One region of the Enterobacter sp. R4-368 genome, then DNA from elsewhere that is predicted to be linked to it. Evidence: predicted binding sites of a transcription regulator. Region 1 holds the regulator's gene; each other region holds the start of a gene.
What was found. The regulator Fur, encoded in region 1, represses iron uptake genes when iron is present. The targets are predictions, from matches to a motif close to ATAATAATGAGAACNACTATCAA.

Region 2: a site for Fur is predicted at 2,833-2,855, ahead of sufA (Fe-S cluster assembly scaffold SufA). Genes of this name have one in related genera too.
Region 3: a site for Fur is predicted at 1,861-1,883, ahead of fes (enterochelin esterase). Genes of this name have one in related genera too.
Region 4: a site for Fur is predicted at 3,690-3,712, ahead of feoA (ferrous iron transporter A). Genes of this name have one in related genera too.

Annotation. Positions count from the first base shown of each region.
Region 1 is NC_021500.1:4,495,897-4,501,525, reverse strand. It holds gene seqA (replication initiation negative regulator SeqA) at 1-408, opposite strand, end outside; gene ybfF (esterase) at 591-1,364, shown strand; gene ybfE (LexA regulated protein) at 1,497-1,778, shown strand; gene fldA (flavodoxin FldA) at 1,942-2,472, shown strand; gene fur (ferric iron uptake transcriptional regulator) at 2,764-3,210, shown strand; gene H650_RS20975 (beta-N-acetylhexosaminidase) at 3,327-5,629, opposite strand, start outside.
Region 2 is NC_021500.1:753,019-758,647, reverse strand. It holds gene H650_RS03425 (EAL domain-containing protein) at 1-668, opposite strand, end outside; gene H650_RS03420 (alpha/beta fold hydrolase) at 1,308-2,099, opposite strand; gene H650_RS03415 (Ecr family regulatory small membrane protein) at 2,260-2,403, opposite strand; gene sufA (Fe-S cluster assembly scaffold SufA) at 2,895-3,251, shown strand; gene sufB (Fe-S cluster assembly protein SufB) at 3,260-4,747, shown strand; gene sufC (Fe-S cluster assembly ATPase SufC) at 4,765-5,511, shown strand; gene sufD (Fe-S cluster assembly protein SufD) at 5,486-5,629, shown strand, end outside.
Region 3 is NC_021500.1:4,361,212-4,366,840, forward strand. It holds gene H650_RS20340 (TonB-dependent siderophore receptor) at 1-1,689, opposite strand, end outside; gene fes (enterochelin esterase) at 1,942-3,150, shown strand; gene H650_RS20350 (MbtH family protein) at 3,179-3,382, shown strand; gene entF (enterobactin non-ribosomal peptide synthetase EntF) at 3,393-5,629, shown strand, end outside.
Region 4 is NC_021500.1:2,629,560-2,635,188, forward strand. It holds gene ompR (osmolarity response regulator transcription factor OmpR) at 1-179, opposite strand, end outside; gene greB (transcription elongation factor GreB) at 407-880, shown strand; gene H650_RS12465 (Tex family protein) at 976-3,315, shown strand; gene feoA (ferrous iron transporter A) at 3,809-4,036, shown strand; gene feoB (Fe(2+) transporter permease subunit FeoB) at 4,070-5,629, shown strand, end outside.

The sequences.
Region 1 (5,629 bases):
GCCGTTTTGCAAAAGCGTTTGCTCGTTCGCGGCAAAGTATACGCGGGTGCGCCCATGCAGAGACTCAGTGGATTCCGTAAACCCTTTTTCATCCAGTAAGTAGAGTGTAGACAGCACCAGCAGGAAACGATTGACCGCCTTTTTCTGCTCGGCATATTCATCAGACAGAAGCAGCTCGCGAACGGCACGGACTTTGTCTTTGGCGGTGTTGGCCGGTTTACTCCCTTCAACGGTGCTGACAGTACGCGTCTCTTTTACCGGCGCGAGGGAAGCGGCAGGCTGTGATGATTGAGGTACGGCGGAAAATTTTAACATACGCCGTAAAATGTCGGATGCGCTCTCGCCAATGTGCTTCGTGTGGCTGGCAATATAACTGTAGAGCTCATCATCAACTTCGATCGTTTTCATCTTAATCCAGTGCGATATCTTATCTGAATACAAGTGTTGGGATTATAAAGTGAAATCTCAACAGCGGATAGCGTCAAACCAGGATGGCGGCAAAACTAAGAGTAATTCTTAACCTTGCGGCCGGGCGGCAGAATGTTCAACATAATAACCTAACCCGAATGAGTGAAAAAAAGAACTTTGCCATGAAATTGAATACGCGCGCGCAAACTGCGCAACATCCGCACAACAATTCTCCGATCGTCCTTGTCCACGGTCTTTTTGGTAGCCTCGATAACCTTGGCGTGCTCGCCCGTGAGCTGGTTCAGGATCATGATGTGTTGCAAGTGGATATGCGTAACCACGGTCTTTCAGAACGCGCTTCAGAAATGAACTACCCGGCCATGGCGCAGGATCTGCTGGATACGCTGGATGCCCATCAGCTTGATAAAGCGACCTTTATTGGCCACTCCATGGGTGGTAAAGCGGTGATGGCGTTAACAGCGCTTGCGCCGGAGCGTATTGATCAACTGGTGGCGATTGATATTGCACCAGTGGATTACCAGGTGCGACGCCATGACGAAATTTTTGCCGCCATCAATGCGGTGAGCGATGCCGGGGCATCCACTCGCCAGCAAGCCGCTGCCCTGATGCGCGAACATATAAATGAAGAAGGTGTCATTCAGTTCCTGCTGAAATCCTTTGTCGACGGCGCATGGCGTTTCAATGTGCCGGTGTTATGGGATCAATACCCGCATATTGTCGGCTGGGAAACGATTCCTGCATGGCATAAACCGGCCCTGTTTGTTCGCGGGGGAAACTCCCCTTACGTCACTGAAGCCTACCGTGACGCGCTGCTGGCGCAGTTCCCGCAGGCGCGAGCACATGTGATTGCAGGTGCAGGTCATTGGGTACATGCCGAGAAACCCGATGCGGTTTTGCGCGCTATCCGTCGCTATCTCGCTGAAAAGACAAATTGATTAAAAAGGCGGCGACTGGTCGTTTCAACGCGCCCGGTCGTTGGCGTGTCCGTTGTGCTGATGTATGATGGCGCGCTATTCAGCCCGGGCGCGCCGCCCGATTGCTTGTTTTTCCCGTAGTATGTTTAGACCATGGCTAAAGAACAAACGGACCGTACGACACTAGATCTGTTCGCGAATGAGCGTCGCCCGGGACGGCCGAAGACAAACCCGCTCTCGCGCGATGAACAGTTGCGCATCAATAAACGCAATCAGCTAAAACGCGATAAAGTTCGTGGGCTTAAGCGTGTCGAATTAAAACTCAACGTGGAAGCCGTCGATGCGTTAAACGAGCTGGCAGAAGCGCGAGATATGAGCCGCAGCGAGCTTATCGAAGAGATGCTGCTGGCGCAGCTGAAAGCATTGCGCGGCTAGCGAATCCTCCGAAACATCATCGAAATAACACTTTCATGTGTCATACAGTGCAGTCCGACGCGATAGCAGTTTCCGCGTGCTTCCCTGTTCTGCTATGATTGCCCTTATCTGTGGGCGTAGCGCCACCACCATACTCATTAAGTTTCAAGAGGTTATTTTACTCATGGCAATTACAGGCATTTTCTTCGGCAGCGACACCGGTAACACCGAAAACATCGCGAAAATGATTCAGAGTCAGCTTGGTAAAGACGTTGCCGACGTACATGACATTGCCAAGAGCAGCAAAGAAGATATCGAAGGGTATGACATTCTGTTGCTCGGCATTCCTACCTGGTACTATGGTGAAGCGCAGTGCGACTGGGATGACTTTTTCCCGACGCTGGAAGAGATCGACTTTAACGGTAAATTAGTTGCGCTGTTCGGCTGTGGCGACCAGGAAGATTACGCGGAATACTTCTGCGATGCGCTGGGCACCATTCGCGATATCATCGAACCGCGCGGCGCGACCATCGTTGGCCACTGGCCGACCGCGGGCTACCATTTTGAAGCCTCTAAAGGTCTCGCGGATGACGACCACTTCGTTGGCCTGGCGATTGACGAAGACCGTCAACCCGAGATGACCGCAGAACGCGTACAGAAATGGGTAAAACAGGTTCGTGAAGAGCTGCACCTGGACGATATCATTAACGCCTGATTTTCTACGGCGTAATCTGTGGGTTACGCCGTATTAATAGATAAAAGCAATGGAAATAATTGCTACAAATTTTTAACTTTTTTCTCCATCGCTGTACAATGAGCCCTGCTAAACTGGGTGCCGTCGCAAAGGACTTTGCTGGCGACACCACGTTTTATAAGCTTACTTTACTTGAGGGCTTGCAGTTTTCATCCAGCCATGGCAGTTCTATAATGAGACGCATTACCCCAGGTGCATTCCTTATAACTTCCGCTAAGGAAGTGAATCGTATAGCAACAGGACAGATTCCGCATGACTGACAACAATACCGCATTAAAGAAGGCCGGCCTGAAAGTCACGCTTCCTCGGTTAAAAATCCTTGAAGTGCTTCAGGAACCGGATAACCATCATGTCAGTGCGGAAGATTTATACAAACGACTGATCGACATGGGCGAAGAGATCGGGCTGGCAACGGTTTACCGTGTACTGAACCAGTTCGACGACGCCGGGATTGTGACCCGTCATAACTTCGAAGGCGGCAAGTCCGTTTTTGAACTGACTCAGCAACATCACCACGATCACCTGATCTGCCTCGATTGCGGCAAGGTGATTGAATTTAGTGATGACTCCATTGAAGCGCGTCAGCGTGAAATTGCCGCGAAACACGGCATTCGCCTGACTAACCACAGTCTTTACCTTTACGGCCACTGCGCCGAAGGTGACTGCCGCGAAGATGAACACGCGCACGACGCGAAATAACTGCTTTTGAAACCTAAAAAGCCAGCCTGACGGTTGGCTTTTTTTTGCCTGCAACATTGGCAATAAAAGAAAAAACCCGGCAAGCTCGCGCCGCTGGGTTTAATCGCTGCATCACATTACGCTTTTACGCTATCGACACGGCTAAAGCGTTTACCGTCCGGGCTGGCGGTGCGCACCTGCACTTCCCCGCTCACCTGCGGACGCGCTTTATCGTCGTAGCGCTGCCAGTTTTTGCCGCCGTCGGTTGAGAACTCAACCACCATGCCAGGGAAGCTGGTATTGGCTTCAAGTTTTCCACCGACCACGCGCGCGCCCGGTACTGGCAGGCGGTAATGAACCCCAGCCTTATCCAGTTTCGCCAGTTCGCGATGACCTAACAGGTTCGCAAAGCGTTGCCAGTCACGTTCCAGCGCTTTCACATCCACCATATGTGTCACGCCGCCTTTGTATTCACGTCCGGCTTTGTAATCCTGCTCCCAGCCCGCACGATGCCATGCGCGTTCAGCCACCGAAACCATACGTGGATAGATCATGTACTCCATCTGCTTATCGGTGCGCACCACTTCGCTCCACAGCTGCGCGGAAAGGCCATACGCGCCCGGCCACGGTTTATCGGACTTCGCGCTAAACGGGTTGCCATCGCGATCGAGCGTGGTTTCCGCGTTCTGCGGCATGTTGTCCGGGGCGAAGCTGAAAATCTTACGTTCATCGCTAAAACGCGTGCCCCAGTAATAGCCGCTTTCCGCCGGGTTGACCTCATTCGGGAAGTCGAGATACACGTAATCAGGATTGGAGACGACAACACGGAAACCTTTATTCGCCCAGTCATTCACCGAGTCAAAACCGCCCCAGTAGAGCGTATCCCAGAAGTTAACATTGACATGATCGGTGGCGAACACCGACGCGTCTTTGGCATCTTTCAAACCGTCCTGCCACGCCTGCATAGTATCAATGCCGTGTGCTTTCACCAGCTTGCTGACTTCCACGCCGAAATAGCTGGAGAGATGTTCAACATCGGCAACTTTGCCCTCTTTGATCATCGCCTGGCAGGCTTGCGATTTCGCCCATGGCTTATCCTGATTGCTCTGATCGATAATGCCTTTGCCCGCTTCCGGTTTTTTCTGATCCGTATAGCCTGTACCCAGATAGATATTTTTCGCTTCGTCACCGCCAAAATGCCAGGTATTCAGCGGCAGCCCGGCTTCTTTATGCATTTGCTGGATTTCGCCAATCACTTTGTCCACAAAGTTACGCGACGAATCAAGGCACGGATTGAGATAGCCGGTACGGTTATAGAACTGCACACCGGTGGTGTTCGAGGTGTCTGTCGGATCCAGCAGACGATATTGATTCGCCTCTTTCTCTTTGCCCGCTTTCATCAGGCGATCGTAACGCGCTTCCATCGCGATCACCGCTGCACGCGCATGAGCTGGCATATCGATTTCCGGGATCACCTCAATCTGTCGCGCTTTGGCGTATTTGAGGATCTCGATGTAATCCGCACGGCTAAAGTGGCCGCTGCCGTTGTTGTTACTATCCGGCCCGGAGCCCAGCTGTGGCAACAGGCACGTTTTCTCACTCAAATCATGACAACGTTTGCTGCCGATATCGGTCAGTTCCGGCAAGCCGGGGATCTCAATACGCCAGCCTTCATCATCCGTAAGATGGAAATGGAATTTGTTGAGTTTGTACGCCGACATCTGATCCAACAGACGCAGCACCGCCGCTTTACTGTGGAAGTTGCGACCGACATCCAACTGAATGCCGCGGTAGTCAAAACGCGGCGCATCTTTCGCTTCAAGCGCGGCAATCTTCATCTCGCCCGTAACAGGAACGAGCGACAGCAGCGATTGCAAACCGTAGAACACGCCCGCCTGATCGTAGCCGGTCACCACGGTTTCCTTCGTGCCAATGTGCAGACGGTACGCGCCAGAAACCGCCTCATCGCCGCTAAAGACGTTGCTGGCAATTTCAGTCCGCAGCGGATAACTGCCCTCTTTCACCCCCAGCAATGCAAAACGCGATTTCACTGCATCCTGTGCATCGGCACTCAGAGCTGAGAGATCCAGTTTCACGCCCTTACTCAGGTCGACATCCTGCCCGTGGATGTTAACGTGCTGCGGTGTTGGCACAATCTGACCACGTAGCGATGCGAGGTTTAGCGTTTTCACATCACTATTTTTCTCAAAGCGCGCCTCGGCAGTCATCAGGATATTTTTGTCGTCCGGCGTGCGTTTCCACTGATTATCAAGCGGTGTAACGAAGCGGGATAAATCTTCCGTGTCCGTATTGGCAATGACTTTCGCCGTCGCGCCGTCGGCGGTGACGTACCAGCGCGGCAACACATCGGTGATAAACAGCTGCCAGTATTCATTGATAATCGGGATCTCTATCGCCTGCCTGGCCGGGAAACCGGTGA
Region 2 (5,629 bases), 1.3 Mb from region 1:
GCGTTATACCTGTTAAGCAGAGCGAGGTCGGCTGTGCTATCCACGCCTTCACAAATCACGTTCGTCCCGGCAGGTATTACGCTGTCAATGAAACGGTGCAGTGTTGAAAGTTTTGCCGGGTGGCGGGCAATGCCATCGACAAGGGAGCGATCGATTTTAATAGTATTGAACGCAAACAATTGCAGGCGCTCTGCATGTTCATTTCCACAGCCAAATTTACCGAGTGAAACCATAAAGCCATACTCTTTGGCTTTCTTTAATGAAGGTAACTTACTGATAAATTGAGGATAAGTCATTTTGTCACTGACCTCAATTTCGATACGTTGCGGGGCAATATTACTGTGCTGGCAGCGTTCAAGGAGCTGGGTAAGATGATCCATATCATTAGCCAGCTGCGACGATAAAATGAATGAAACCGTCATTGTTTCTTTCATTTTTAGTACATGACAAATAACTTCAAAAATAAAATCGGTTACTTTTCTGCTGACCGCCGTTTCTTCCAGCAGAGCGGCTATTTGCTCTGCGGGAATGAGAAAATCCTCAGCGTTATAAAATTGCGCCACCGCTTGATAGCGGAGAATGTTTTTTCCTGAGAGAGTAATGATGGGATGAAACTCTGCCGTCATCAGGAATTTTCTGCCATTAATTTCCAGTGTGTTAATTTTCATTTTCCTGATTTCGCCCTTACTCAAAAGAACAGGACATTCTTAATAAACAATTTTCAATTCTACACAGGCCCTGATAATGATTGAAAATTGTTTTAAATGATCGATTATCTTATTTTGATAGTCTATATCTATTACTATCATGAAAATGATCGCTTAAATCTATAAATTAACAAAGAAGATTATTCTTAATATTTATATTTTGGCGGTTTTGTGGTGGTTAGACTTACAATGAGTTTGTGTTAGGTTGTTGTTTTGTTGTGAGAAAGGTAACTGGCCGCCAATATGCTTAACGCGCTCCTGCCCGATGTTTGGCTTATGACAATAAAGCACGAATGAATTAACAATATTAACCATTAGTAAGATGTCTGCTGGTAATGCACGCGTGTTTATAAGCCTGGATCTTTATTCGTTTTTTGGGCCTTGCTGTTTAACCGAGGTATTGAAGGTGTATTCAGGATGCGTTTAAAAATAGATGGCCAAACATAAAAATATAATGACAGTTTTATGACAGTAATAACCTGGTCTCGAATAACAAGAAGAACGAACGGGAAACGTATTTCCCGTCCGGTTAATTAAAGGGTTAGCAATAGACTATCGCCGGGTGGGCTAATTACCTGGCTTTCGCAATGTAATGAGGGATCAACAATGTTGTTTCATGAAATCGACGATCAATTGTGAAACACATTCAGGATTTTCCCGGTTACTGATATGCGCCGCATTTGGAATCAGCGTGAATTGACAACCTAATGCTTCAGCCATCTGTCGCCCTTCCACGGGCGGGCGCGGCAGATCCAGTTCACCAGTTGCCACATGCGCCGGACAAGCCACAGAATCCAGAATGGTCATCCGATCTGGTCGACCGAAAATCAATTTACCGAGCGGCACAATACTGCTGCGAAGTTGCTCAGCAGAAAGTGAGGAAAGATAAGCGGTGAGTTGCTGAACATCTGCGGGCGCGGCAAACTGCGAATAAAATTGACCGACGATATAGTCGAGTAACTCCGGGGGAAGGGTGCCAGTCGCATCGATGGCGTTGAGCATCGCGAAATAACGCTCTCGCGCCAGATCGGTTTCATCGCCGATAAAGGTATCAAATAACATCATCGCCTTAACCCGCGCAGGTGCGGCGGCAGCGAGTTCTGCTCCCCACATTCCACCAACCGACAAGCCGACCACGGCAAACTGGTCGATATTGAGCGAATCCATTAAAGCCAAATGGTCTGCAGCAATATCGGCCAGAGAGGAGGGGGAGCCTGGCAACGCGGGGGATTCGCCATGTCCCCACAAATCTGGCGCTATCACACGAAAGTGCTGGCTGAGCGTTTCAATTTGCGGCGACCACATCGATTTATCAAACAAATAGCTGTGGCCCAACAGCACGGGAAAACCCGTTCCGCTATCTAAATAAGACATCATTGGTTTTGCATTCATCAATACTCTCCTTGTTTGATGGCTCAGCGACGTGAGCGCATTTTCAAAAAAACGAAGATAACTGACTTCATCTGAGAAATGAGGGAGTAATTTCTTATTTTTTGAACGTTTTTTCTTATCCCAGTGCCATTTTCGCTAGAGCGGCCAGAACACCATAACCTCACTCCGGCGTGGAGATAGTTGGGTAAAGCAAGGTTTCCAGGAAGCTGGCTACTATCCATAGCGTTTCGCTGAAAATTGACCATAACCCCACCACCAGAACCACCACCGCGAGCAGTAACAAAATCAACGCTGTTTTATCCATAACTTGCTCAAATGTGGTAAAAAATCCTCGCTTTCGGACACTCATTCCAGCATCCAGTTCAACTTTTTACTATGACTATTTTGCCGTCGACGTGCGGCCTATTGATATCACTGGAGATTAATTTAATAACGCAAAGCGCCGAAGTTTGGGTTATGCGTCTAAGACGCCGTTATGCGCAAAGATAATGTTTTGATAAGCGGGTCACTTTTTACAGTAAAAAATACCGAAACCCTATCTCAATAATAGGCATTGGCTATACATCTTTTCGTTTTCATCTCTTACTCGCCGCTGTGCCCGCTAAAGTCATTATTTATCAATTTATTAAACAAATTTTCACTTACCTGTAAAGCCTTTGCGCAGAGTCTATGCTTATACCATGTGCCGAAAAAAGGGGCTTGTGGGGAATAACCCTTCGGAAAAGAGGTTGAAGTGATAATCATTATCACTAACATAGCATTATGAACCTTTGATCTGCTGATGTGAGGTAAACGATGGAATCATTTAATCCGCAAGATTTTACGTGGCGGGGGCTAACCATGACACCCGCTGCTGCAGAACATATCCGTGCGCTGGCCAGTAAGCAGGCCGGCGTGCTCGGCGTACGGCTGGGTATCAAGCAGACGGGTTGCGCAGGTTTTGGCTATGTACTCGATACCGTGACGGAGCCGAACGAAGACGATTTGCTTTACGAATCTGACGGCGCACGCCTTTACGTACCGCTGCAAGCGATGCCGTTTATCGACGGCACCGAAGTGGATTACGTGCGTGAAGGTTTAAATCAGATCTTCAAATTTCATAACCCGAAAGCCCAGCACGAATGCGGCTGTGGCGAAAGTTTCGGGGTATAGGCGGTACTATGTCTCGTAATACTGAAGCAACTGACGATGTTAAAATCTGGACCGGCGGCAACCTCAATTATAAAGAGGGCTTTTTTACCCGGTTGAGCACCGACGAGCTGGCAAAAGGCATCAATGAAGATGTCGTGCGGGCCATTTCAGCGAAACGCAACGAGCCAGATTGGATGCTCGAATTCCGCCTGAACGCCTTCCGCGCGTGGCTGGAGATGGAAGAACCGCACTGGCTGAAAGCGCAGTACGAAAAACTGGATTATCAGGATTACAGTTACTACTCCGCACCGTCCTGTGGCAATTGCGACGACACGTGCGCCTCGCAGCCCGGTGCGGTGCAACAGACCGGTGCAAATGCCTGGCTGACGGAAGAGGTCGAAGAGGCCTTTAACCAGCTTGGCGTTCCGGTACGCGAAGGTAAAGACGTGGCGGTCGACGCCATTTTTGACTCCGTCTCGGTGGCAACGACGTACCGGGAAAAATTGTCGGAGCAAGGGATCATCTTCTGCTCGTTCGGCGAGGCGATCCATGACCACCCGGAACTGGTTAAAAAATACCTCGGAACGGTGGTGCCTTCCAATGACAACTTTTTCGCCGCGCTTAACGCCGCCGTCGCCTCTGACGGAACGTTTATCTATATCCCGAAAGGCGTGCGTTGCCCGATGGAACTGTCGACCTATTTCCGCATTAACGCGGAAAAAACCGGCCAGTTCGAGCGCACCATTCTGGTGGCGGATGAAGGAAGCTACGTCAGCTATATCGAAGGATGTTCCGCACCAGTGCGCGACAGCTATCAACTGCACGCGGCAGTGGTGGAAGTGATCATCCACAAAGACGCGGAAGTGAAATACTCCACGGTGCAGAACTGGTTCCCGGGGGATAACAACACCGGCGGCATTCTCAACTTTGTGACCAAGCGTGCGCTGTGCGAAGGCGAAAACAGCAAGATGTCGTGGACGCAATCTGAGACGGGCTCGGCCATCACCTGGAAATACCCGAGCTGCATTCTGCGCGGCGATAACTCGATCGGTGAGTTCTTCTCCGTCGCGCTGACCAGCGGGCATCAGCAGGCGGATACCGGCACCAAGATGATCCATATCGGCAAGAACACCAAATCGACGATTATTTCCAAAGGGATCTCCGCCGGACACAGCCAGAACAGCTATCGCGGGCTGGTGAAAATCATGCCGACAGCGACCAATGCCCGTAATTTCACCCAGTGCGACTCGATGCTGATTGGCCCGGATTGCGGGGCGCACACCTTCCCGTATGTCGAGTGCCGTAATAACAGCGCGCAGCTTGAGCATGAAGCCACGACATCGCGTATTGGTGAAGACCAGCTCTTCTACTGTCTGCAACGCGGGATCAGTGAAGACGATGCCATTTCCATGATCGTCAACGGCTTCTGTAAAGACGTTTTCTCTGAACTGCCGCTGGAGTTTGCCGTTGAAGCGCAAAAACTGCTGGCTATCAGCCTTGAACACAGCGTCGGTTAAGAATTAAAGGATAAGAAATGTTAAGTATTAAAGACTTGCAGGTAAGCGTTGAAGATAAAGAGATCCTGCGCGGCCTGAGCCTGGACGTGCGTCCTGGTGAAGTCCACGCGATTATGGGGCCGAACGGTTCCGGGAAAAGTACGCTTTCCGCGACGCTGGCCGGACGTGAAGATTACGAAGTGGTAGGTGGCAGCGTCGAGTTTAAAGGCAAAGATTTGCTGGAGCTTTCGCCGGAAGAGCGTGCCGGTGAAGGGGTGTTTATGGCGTTCCAGTATCCGGTAGAGATCCCAGGGGTCAGTAACCAGTTTTTCCTGCAAACGGCGCTTAATGCGGTGCGTGAATATCGCGGCGAAGAGGCGCTGGATCGCTTTGACTTCCAGGATCTAATGGAAGAAAAAATTAAGCTTCTGAAAATGCCGGAAGATCTGCTTACCCGTTCGGTCAATGTCGGTTTCTCCGGCGGTGAGAAAAAACGTAACGACATCCTGCAGATGGCGGTGCTGGAACCCGATCTGTGCATTCTGGATGAAACGGACTCCGGTCTTGATATTGATGCGCTGAAAATTGTTGCCGAAGGGGTGAATGCACTGCGTGACGAAAAACGCGCATTTATCATTGTTACGCACTACCAGCGGATCCTGGATTACATCAAACCGGATTTTGTACACGTGTTGTATCAGGGGCGCATCGTGAAATCCGGTGATTTCACGCTGGTTAAGCAACTGGAGGAGCAGGGCTATGGCTGGCTTACCGAACAGCAGTAACGCGCTGCAACAGTGGCATCATCTGTTTGAAACGCAGGGCGGTGCGCGTTCTGAATCGGCGCAGCAGCATCTGCAGCAAATGCTGCGTTTAGGGTTGCCGACACGCAAACATGAAAAC
Region 3 (5,629 bases), 130 kb from region 1:
CTTGTTGCGGTAGTCGTTACGGAACCAGGTGACACCCGCCAGCCAGCCGTCACGTTTGAACTCCAGACCAATCTCTTTGTTGATGCTGGTCTCCGCTTTCAGATCGTCGTTACCTTGCAGATAACAGCCGATGTCTCGGCCGTTAGCATCCACGGTGACCGCGTAGCAACCCTGACCACGGCTGTAGAGAATGTAGTTCGGGTTGGTCTGGTACAGGCTTGGTGCTTTGTACGCGCGGGCGATGCCCATTTTCAGGGTGAAATCGTCGCCGAGGCCCTGAGACAAGTTCAGCGACGGGCTCCAGTTGTTGCCAACAATCGTGTGGTGATCAAAGCGCAGCGCCGGAGTGAGCATGGTGCTGTCGGTCAGCTCAATGTTGTCTTCGGCAAACACCGAGAAGATATCGGCATTGGAGTAGGGACTACGGCCGGTGCTGCTGTAACCCGGAATATTGCCACCCATAAAGGTCTGGGTATTCGAGGTGGAATCTTTCATGCTCTGGTGATCCCACTCGGCGCCGAGCGTCAGGTTCTGCTTGAACAGCAGTTCAAACGGTACGCTCGCTTCGCTGTGCAGCAACAGATCGCTGTAGTCGATATCAGAGAATTTTTGCGCGTTGAACAGGCCTTCCGTACCGCCCGCCAGCCCTTCCGGGATGCGTGAGTTACGGGTGTGTTCATAACGCACCCAGTTGCTGGTGGTGACGCCATTATCCCAGCCGCCGGTCCACGTCGCCGAGTAGTTCTGGCGATAGAGACGGTTGGTCTCTTTGCCATAGTTTTCATTGACGTAGTTATTGGTACTGCTGTCGTTGTTGGTGTTCTGCGTATCGCCCGCGTAGAGGTTGCCCTGGCGGCTGTAACCGGCCTGCAACTCCAGCGCCTGCATCGGGGCAAAATCCCAGCGCACGACGCCGGTAATGTCTTTGTTGATTGAACCTTCACGGCCGGCAACGACGGTGTTGGCGTAAGTGCCGGTGCGTTCCGACTGGTGATCTTTGTTGATGTCCTGCGCGTCGGCCTGGGTTTTGGCGAGGTTGCCGTACAGGCGGAAGCTAACATCGCCACCGAGCGGGCCGCTCAGGCTGAAGTTGGTGCGTTTGGTTGACCCTTCATCTTTGTGTTCCGGCGCGTTGAAATAGGTATTCCACGAGCCGTGCCATTCGCCAGTATTCTCTTTTTTGGTGATGATATTCACCACACCGCCCGCCGCGCCGTTACCGTAGCGCGCCGCCGCCGGGCCGCGAATCACTTCGATACGCTCGATCATCTCCGGCGGCACCCAGTTGGTGTCGCCCCGGCTGTCGCGCTCGCCGCGCCAGCCAAGACGCACGGAGTTACGGCTGGTGACCGGTTTGCCATCCACCAGAATCAGCGTGTTCTCCGGGCCCATGCCGCGTATGTCGATCTGGCGGTTGTTCCCGCGCTGACCGCTGGTGGCGTTACCGGTTAAGTTCACGCCGGGCATGGTACGGATAATTTCGGAGACATCACGGGAAGGCGGGTTCTTACGAATTTCGTCTGCCGTGATGGTGGAAACGCCCGGTGCCTGCAAATTTTGCTGCTCAGCTGTGACAACAATCGTCTCTTCGCCAGAAGCGGTGCGGGTTTCTGCCGCCAACGCTGGCACAGCAACGCCGTAGATCCCCAGATTGACCAGAACGGCCAGGGATTTGATTTTGTTATTCATTTTTTACCTGCATTTCGTCGCCGCATCCCCGGCAATTCCTTTCCCAGGGGAGAGGAGGCGGCATGATGAAGCCAGCTCGTAGCGAGGCGCTCACTCCTGAGAAAATTCGCCCACGGCGGCCGTTTTAAGTGAAAGACGCGCTTCCCACAGCGCGCCAACACGCTATTGCAAATGAAAATAATTATCAATAATATTATCGATATTTTTTGATCTGCAAGCAAAAATTTCCACAGCATATTTGAGGTGAAAGCCGTGACGCCAACAACGGGAAGTGATGCCTGGTGGGAGTCGAAACAGGGGCCCGAATGGGTCAAAAACGCGCAGGGAAATTATGAGGTCACTTTCTGGTGGCGCGATCCCGCCGGGACAGAAGCAACCTCCCGCGTGCGCCAGGTGTGGATCTACATTACCGGCGTGACCGATCACCATCAAAAATCGACGCCGCAATCGCTGACGCGCATTGCCGGAACCGATGTCTGGTACTGGAAAACCACGCTTGCCGCCAGCTGGCGCGGCAGCTACTGCTTGATTCCTTCGCAAAACAGCGACGATTTCGCCGCCGACGTTTTCACGCTTACGCCGCCGGATCGCACCGCGCTGCGCGAAGGCTGGCGAAAACTATTGCCGCGCGCAATTGCCGATCCGCTCAATCCGCAAAGCTGGCGCGGCGGGCGTGGCCATCCCGTTTCGGCGCTGGAAATGCCCGATGCACCGTTACAGCCTGGCTGGCGCGAAACGGATACGCCATTCAACGAACCGCAACACCTGTGGCGCAGTACGCGCCTGAACAACACGCGCCGCGTCTGGGTTTACACTACCGGCAACAGCCATAGCGCTGAACGCCCGCTGGCGATCCTGCTCGACGGGCAGTTTTGGGCGCAAAGTATGCCGGTATGGCCTGCGCTGGCTGCATTGACCAACACCGGGCAATTGCCGGAGGCGGTGTATGTGCTGATTGATGTGATTGATAACGCCCACCGCAGCCTGGAGCTGCCGTGCAATGCCGATTTCTGGCTGGCGGTACAGGACGAGTTATTACCGCAGGTCCGTGCCATTGCGCCGTTCAGCGACAGCGCGGATCGCACCGTGGTGGCCGGGCAGAGTTTTGGCGGCCTGTCGTCACTTTATGCCGCGCTGCACTGGCCGCAGCGGTTTGGCTGCGTGTTGAGCCAGTCCGGATCGTTCTGGTGGCCGCATCGCGGCGGCGAGCGTGACGGCATCATTATCGAACACCTTAAAAATGGTGAGTTGAACCCGCAAGGCCTGCGCATTGTGCTGGAGGCCGGGGTGCGCGAACCGCTGATTTTTCGCGCCAACGAGGCGCTTTTTCCCCTGTTACAACGCACACAGCAGTCGGTTTTCTGGCGTCAGGTTGACGGCGGACACGATGCGCTTTGCTGGCGCGGCGGGCTGACCTCCGGGCTTATCACCCTCTGGCAGCCGCTTACCCGCGCCCGTTAAACGCACCTTTCTACGACAGGAGTTTGCTATGGAATTCACCAACCCCTTCGATAACCCGCAAGGGCAATTTTATATTCTGCAAAATACCCGGCGGCAGTTCAGCCTGTGGCCCGCGCAGTGCGCGCTTCCCGCAGGCTGGAACGTGGTGTGCGAGCCGCAACCGCAGGACGACTGCAACGCCTGGCTGGCGGCAAACTGGCAAACATTAACCCCGGCGCACCATGCGCAATGAGGAGCGGAAAATGACCCAACGTTTACCGCTGGTCGCCGCACAGCCGGGGATCTGGATGGCGGAAAAACTCTCCACGCTGCCCAACGCCTGGAGCGTGGCGCACTATGTTGAACTGAAGGGCGATATCGACGCCGCGCTGCTGGCACAGGCGATTGCCAGCGGTTTGTCGCAGGCCGATATGCTGCGTATGCGCTTTGAAGAGGAGAACGGCGAAGTGTGGCAGTGGGTCGACGAGGCTCATGTCTTTGCCCTGCCGGCGATCGTCGATCTGCGTGACAGCCGCCAACCGCACGTTGCTGCATTACAGATAATGCAGGCCGACCTGGCGCAAAACCTGCGCGTGGAGAGTGGTAATCCGCTGGTTTGCCACCAACTGTTACGCGTGGGCGAGCAGCACTGGTACTGGTATCAGCGTTATCACCATTTACTGGTTGATGGCTTCAGTTTTCCGGCAATTACCCGCCAGATTGCCGCCATTTACAGCGCATGGCGACGCGGTGAGTCAACACCGGCATCGCCCTTTACGCCGTTTGCCGGGGTGGTGGAAGAGTATCAGCGCTACCGTGAAAGCGATGCCTGGCCGCGTGACCGCGCTTTTTGGGCGCAGCAGCGCAGCGCGTTACCCTCTCCGGTCTCCCTTTCCGACACGCCACTGCCGGGGCGCGCGGCAACAACCGATATTTTACGTCTCAACGTGGCGATGGAGGCCGGGGCATTTCGCCGCGTAACCCAGGCTTTTAGCCACCATTCACCCGCCGATCTGGCGCTGGCGCTGGCCGCACTGTGGCTTGGTCGGCTATGCGGACGCACCGACTATGCCGCCGGGTTTATCTTTATGCGCCGCATGGGCTCGGCGGCGTTAACCGCTACCGGGCCGGTGCTCAACGTACTGCCGCTGGGCATTCATCTGGATGGTACTCAAACGCTCTCCGCGCTGGCGACAACGCTTGCAGGCAGCCTGAAAGCGATGCGTCGCCACCAGCGTTATGACGCCGAGCAAATTGTGCGTGACGTCGGGCGTGCAGCGGGCGACGAGCCGCTGTTCGGCCCGGTATTTAACGTCAAAATGTTTGATTATCTGCTGGATGTTGATGGCATTAAAGGCACCACGCACACGCTGGCGACCGGCCCCGTGAACGATCTGGAAATCGCTCTCTTCCCGCACGAAGAGGGTGGGTTATCGCTGGAAGTGCTGGCGAACCGCAGCCGTTATGATGAATCCACCTTAAAAACACACGTCGGGCGGCTGGCGCATCTGCTCAGGCAGTTTGCCGAAAATCCACATCTGCGCTGCGGTGATGCTGAGCTGCTCTTATCGCCAGAAGCGCAGCGGCTGGCAGACATTAACGATACCGGCAAGATACTGCCGACTACCACCTTAAGCGCGTTGGTTGCCGCGCAGGCGGCGAAAACGCCGGATGCCCCCGCGCTGGCAGATGCGCAGTGGCAATTTAGCTATCGCGAAATGCGCGAGCAGGTTGTGGCGCTGGCGCACCAGCTTCGCCAGCTTGGTGTTCAGCCCGGCGACAGCGTGGCGGTGGCGCTGCCGCGCTCGGTGTTCCTGACGCTGGCGCTACACGGCATTGTCGAAGCAGGTGCCGCCTGGCTACCGCTGGATACCGGTTACCCGGACGAGCGGCTGAAAATGATGCTCGACGATGCCAAACCGCGTCTGCTGATCACTGCGCAGAACCAACGGGCGCGCTTTGCCGATATTCCCGCGCTTCGTCATTTTTGCTACGAAGCCCCGCTGGAAACCCACGGCAGCGACGCGCTCAATCTGGCGCGTCCGGAGCATACCGCGTACATCATTTTCACCTCCGGCTCCACCGGGCGGCCAAAAGGGGTGATGGTCGGGCAAACCGCTATCGTCAACCGTCTGCTGTGGATGCAGGAAAGCTACCCGCTCACCGCGCAGGATGTGGTGGCGCAGAAAACGCCGTGCAGTTTTGACGTGTCGGTGTGGGAGTTCTGGTGGCCGTTTATCGCCGGGGCAAAGCTGGTAATGGCGGAACCGGATGCGCACCGCGATCCACAAGCGTTGCAGGACTTCTTTACCCATTACGGCGTGACCACCACGCATTTTGTGCCGTCTATGTTGGCCGCGTTTGTCGCCTCACTCACGCCGGAAAGCGCAAAGCGCAGTTGCCGCACGCTAAAACAGGTGTTCTGTAGTGGCGAAGCGCTGCCTGCCGAGCTCTGTCGCGAATGGCAGCAGCTGACTGGCGCGCCGCTGCATAATTTATA
Region 4 (5,629 bases), 1.9 Mb from region 1:
CCTGGCAGCATCAGATCCAGCACCATCAAATGGAAAGATTCACGGGTTAACAGACGATCCATCTGCTCAGCGTTAGCCACGCTGCGAACCTGGAAGCCCTGCTCGGTAAGGTAACGCTCAAGCAATGCGCGCAGGCGCATGTCGTCATCCACGACCAGAATCTTATAATTCTCTTGCATTGTTTATACTCCCAAAGGTTCCGACAATAATGTTTCCGTATTCTAGAAAAGTGCGCGTTCACGACCAGCGAAATCTGGTATACATTCTAGTCGAAATTGTTACAAAGCATATTTAACAGCAGCTTATATGCATATGTCATCACAGAAAGCATGATTAATCTGCACCTTACACTATCGCGTTTGTAACGTGTGTGCAGGCAAGAACGTCACGGAAATAAGGCCCAAGAATGAAAACGCCCCTGATTACCCGCGAAGGTTATGAAAAACTGAAGCAGGAACTCGATTTTCTCTGGCGTCAGGAGCGCCCGGAAGTCACCAAAAAAGTCACCTGGGCGGCCAGCCTCGGCGACCGCAGCGAAAACGCCGATTATCAGTACAACAAAAAGCGCCTGCGCGAGATAGACCGCCGCGTACGCTATCTCACCAAATGCCTGGAAAATCTCAAAATCGTTGATTACTCCCCTCAGCAGGAAGGCAAAATCTTTTTTGGCGCCTGGGTGGAAATCGAAAACGACGACGGCGATACATTGCGTTTTCGCATTGTGGGTTATGACGAAATTTTCGGTCGCAAAGATTACATCTCTATCGATTCGCCGATGGCGCGCGCCCTGCTCAAGAAAGAGGAAGGCGACGTGGCGGTAGTGCAAACGCCCGGCGGTGAAGCAACCTGGTACGTCAATCAAATTGAATACGTGAAATAGCCCCCAGAACCGTCTGAGAAGCCCTGTGCGGCTGGCATTTTGCGATGCCAGTCCGTATAACTATCCCCTGATTTTTGTTCAGAAGATGAAATGACATGATGAATGATTCGCTCTGCCGCATTATTGCGGGTGAACTTCAGGCACGAACCGAACAGGTGGAATCCGCCGTTCGCCTGCTTGATGAAGGGAACACAGTGCCGTTTATCGCGCGCTATCGTAAAGAGGTCACCGGCGGTCTGGACGACACGCAATTGCGTCAGCTCGAAACCCGCCTTGGTTATCTGCGCGAGCTGGAAGAGCGCCGCCAGGCGATTCTGAAATCGATTGGCGAACAGGGCAAACTCAGCGATGAGCTGGCAAAAGCCATTAACGGTACGCTGAGCAAAACCGAGCTTGAAGATCTCTACCTGCCGTACAAACCAAAACGCCGCACGCGCGGGCAAATCGCCATTGAAGCAGGGCTGGAACCGCTGGCAGATTCCCTCTGGAATGACCCGTCGCAAGATCCGGAAACGCTGGCCGCAACGTTTGTCGATGCCGACAAAGGCGTCGCCGACAGCAAAGCGGCACTGGATGGCGCGCGCTATATCCTGATGGAACGCTTCGCGGAAGATGCCGCGTTGCTGGCAAAAGTGCGTGACTATTTGTGGAAAAACGCCCATCTCGTCTCCACCGTGGTTAGCGGCAAAGAGGATGAAGGCGCGAAATTCCGCGACTATTTCGATCATCACGAACCGATTTCGACTGTCCCTTCGCACCGCGCGCTGGCGATGTTTCGCGGGCGTAACGAAGGTGTGCTGCAACTGGCGCTGAACGCCGATCCGCAGTTTGATGAGCCGCCAAAAGAGAGCCACTGCGAGCAAATTATTATCGACCACCTCGGCCTGCGCCTGAACAACGCGCCAGCGGACAGCTGGCGTAAAGGCGTGGTGAGCTGGACGTGGCGTATCAAAGTGTTGATGCATCTGGAAACGGAGCTGATGGGCACCGTGCGCGAACGCGCGGAAGACGAAGCCATCAATGTTTTCGCCCGTAACCTGCAAGATCTGCTGATGGCCGCCCCTGCCGGGCTGCGCGCCACGATGGGTCTTGATCCGGGTTTGCGTACCGGTGTGAAAGTCGCAGTGGTGGATGCCACCGGCAAACTGGTCGCCACCGACACGATCTATCCGCATACCGGGCAAGCGGCAAAAGCGGCGGTAGCCGTCGCAGCGCTGTGTGAAAAACACAATGTTGAACTGGTGGCGATTGGTAACGGCACCGCCTCGCGCGAAACAGAACGCTTCTACCTCGATGTGCAGAAACAGTTTCCGAACGTGACCGCGCAGAAAGTGATTGTCAGCGAAGCGGGCGCATCGGTTTATTCCGCTTCCGAACTGGCGGCGCTCGAATTCCCGGATCTGGATGTTTCACTGCGCGGTGCGGTCTCTATTGCCCGCCGCTTACAAGATCCGCTGGCGGAGCTGGTGAAAATCGATCCGAAATCTATCGGTGTCGGCCAGTACCAGCACGATGTCAGCCAGACGCAACTGGCGCGCAAACTGGATGCAGTTGTGGAGGATTGCGTGAACGCTGTTGGCGTCGACCTGAATACCGCCTCTGTGCCGCTGCTGACGCGCGTCGCCGGTTTAACCCGCATGATGGCGCAGAATATTGTCGCCTGGCGCGATGAAAATGGTCAGTTCCAGAACCGCCAGCAGTTGCTGAAAGTGAGCCGTCTGGGGCCGAAAGCCTTTGAGCAGTGCGCGGGCTTCCTGCGTATTAACCACGGCGACAACCCGCTGGACGCCTCCACCGTTCACCCGGAAACCTACCCGGTGGTTGAACGTATTCTGGCGGCAACCGAGCAGTCACTGCGCGATCTGATGGGCAATAGCGCGGAGTTGCGCAAGCTGAAAGCCAGCGATTTTACCGATGAGCAGTTTGGTGTGCCGACTGTTACCGACATTATCAAAGAGCTGGAAAAACCAGGCCGCGATCCGCGTCCGGAGTTTAAAACCGCGACCTTTGCCGAAGGCGTGGAAACGATGAATGACCTGCTACCGGGCATGGTGCTTGAAGGCGCGGTCACCAACGTGACGAACTTTGGCGCCTTCGTTGATATCGGCGTGCATCAGGATGGTCTGGTGCATATTTCATCGCTGGCGGATAAGTTCGTCGAAGATCCGCATACCGTGGTGAAAGCGGGCGATATCGTGAAGGTCAAAGTGCTGGAAGTGGATTTACAGCGCAAACGAATCGCGTTGACCATGCGTCTGGACGAGCAGCCAGGCGAGACCAATTCCCGTCGAGGGAGTGGTAACACGAGCAATCGCGATAACGCGAACCGCAACGCGGCTCGTCCGGCGAAAGCGCCACGCGGTCGCGACAACCAGCCAGGCGGCAACAGTGCAATGATGGATGCACTCGCTGCGGCAATGGGTAAAAAACGTTAATCTTTACCCCTCCCTTCACCGGGAGGGGTATTTTTTGCAAACACGTTCGAAAAAGTCCAGATTAAATCTGTCAAATGATGAACGAAAAGCAATTAACTTGTTATTTCAGCTGTTATTTACTATTCAAAATTATTAACTAATCACTGCCTGTATTTAATTACACAATCGGCATCGGCGTTATTTTCCTTGCGCGGCGCATATTACAAACATTAAACGCGAATTAACTTTGTAAAATAAAAATTACCTTTTTAGCCTGGCGGTAATATTTTCTCGTTTTGCGCTGGTAATACACAACCCAACAAATTTTTGAGCTACGTCAAAAGAGAATCAAATTCTCATTTCTGCCCCCGGCAAACGCATTTTTATGATTGATGATAAAAACTATTCTCATTATCATTGGATCAGTAGATTATTTCTCCACTCCTTCGATGATGAACAGTGCGCCAGACGGCGCGTGGAAACTCTTGGCTCGCAGCGTAAATAAGTAGGCTCTATGCAATTCTCTCCAGACAGTGCGTGGAAAATTACCGGTTTCTCCCAAGAAATAAGTCCGGCCTGGCGACAGAAACTTCTGTCATTAGGGATGTTGCCCGGCTCCTCTTTTAATGTGGTGCGCGTCGCCCCTTTGGGTGACCCTATTCATATTGAAACCCGCCGCGTTAATTTAGTGTTACGGAAAAAAGATCTCGCGTTCCTTGAACTGGAAGCGGTATCTCGTTAATCAGCCAGTTGTTACAAAGAGTGCTAAGTAAAAATGAAAAAATTGACCATTGGCTTAATTGGTAACCCTAATTCTGGCAAGACAACGTTATTTAATCAGCTCACCGGCGCACGTCAGCGGGTGGGAAACTGGTCCGGCGTAACCGTTGAGCGCAAAGAGGGACAGTTCAACACGACCGACCACCAGGTGACGCTGGTCGATCTTCCCGGCACCTATTCGCTCACTACCATTTCCGCGCAAACGTCGCTCGATGAGCAAATCGCCTGCCACTACATTTTAAGCGGTGACGCCGATCTGGTGATCAACGTGGTCGATGCCTCCAATCTTGAGCGCAACCTTTACCTGACGCTGCAATTGCTGGAGCTGGGCGTGCCGTGCATTATCGCCCTCAACATGCTGGATATCGCGGAAAAACAGAAAGTCCGTATTGATATCGATGGTCTTGCCGCGCGCCTTGGCTGCCCGGTAATCCCGCTGGTTTCCACGCGTGGTCGCGGGATTGAAGCGCTAAAAATGGCTGTCGATCGTCACCAACACAACGACAACGTTGAACTGGTGCATTACGCCCAACCCCTTTCCCGCGAAGCAGACGCGCTGGCGCAGCAAATGGCCGATGATGTGCCGTTGCAGCAACGTCGCTGGATGGGCCTGCAAATGCTGGAAGGTGATATCTACAGCCGCGCCAATTCTGGCGTAAACGAACAGCAACTGGCTGCCTCGCTCGCTCGCCTGGGAGCGGAAATGGACGACCCTGCGTTGCATATTGCTGATGCGCGTTATCAATCGATTGCGGCGATTTGCGATACCGTCAGCAACACGCTCACCGCTGAGCCAAGCCAGTTCACCGCCGCGGTTGATCGCATCATCATTAACCGCTTTTTAGGGTTGCCGATCTTTTTGTTCGTCATGTATCTGATGTTCCTGTTCGCGATTAACATCGGCGGCGCGTTCCAGCCGATTTTCGACGCAGGTTCAGTCGCGATCTTCATTCACGGTATTCAGTGGCTGGGTTATACGCTGCACTTCCCGGAATGGCTGACCGTATTCCTCGCACAAGGGCTTGGTGGCGGCGTGAATACCGTGCTGCCGCTGGTGCCGCAGCTCGGCATGATGTACCTGTTTATGTCTTTTCTTGAGGACTCCGGTTATATGGCGCGCGCCGCGTTTGTGATGGATCGTCTGATGCAATCGCTGGGGCTGCCGGGCAAATCTTTCGTACCGCTGATTGTCGGTTTCGGCTGTAACGTACCGTCAGTGATGGGCGCACGTACATTAGACGCGCCGCGTGAGCGCTTGATAACCATCATGATGGCGCCGTTTATGTCCTGTGGTGCGCGTCTGGCCATTTTCGCAGTTTTCGCTGCCGCCTTTTTCGGCCAGCAAGGAGCGCTCACCGTCTTCTCGCTGTATGTGATTGGTATCGTGATGGCGATCCTTACCGGACTGGTGCTGAAACATACGCTGCTGCGCGGCGAAGCATCGCCGTTTGTGATGGAACTGCCGGTGTATCACGTGCCGCATCTGAAAAGCCTGTTGCTGCAAACCTGGCAGCGTCTGAAAGGCTTTGTCATCCGCGCGGGTAAAGTGATTATC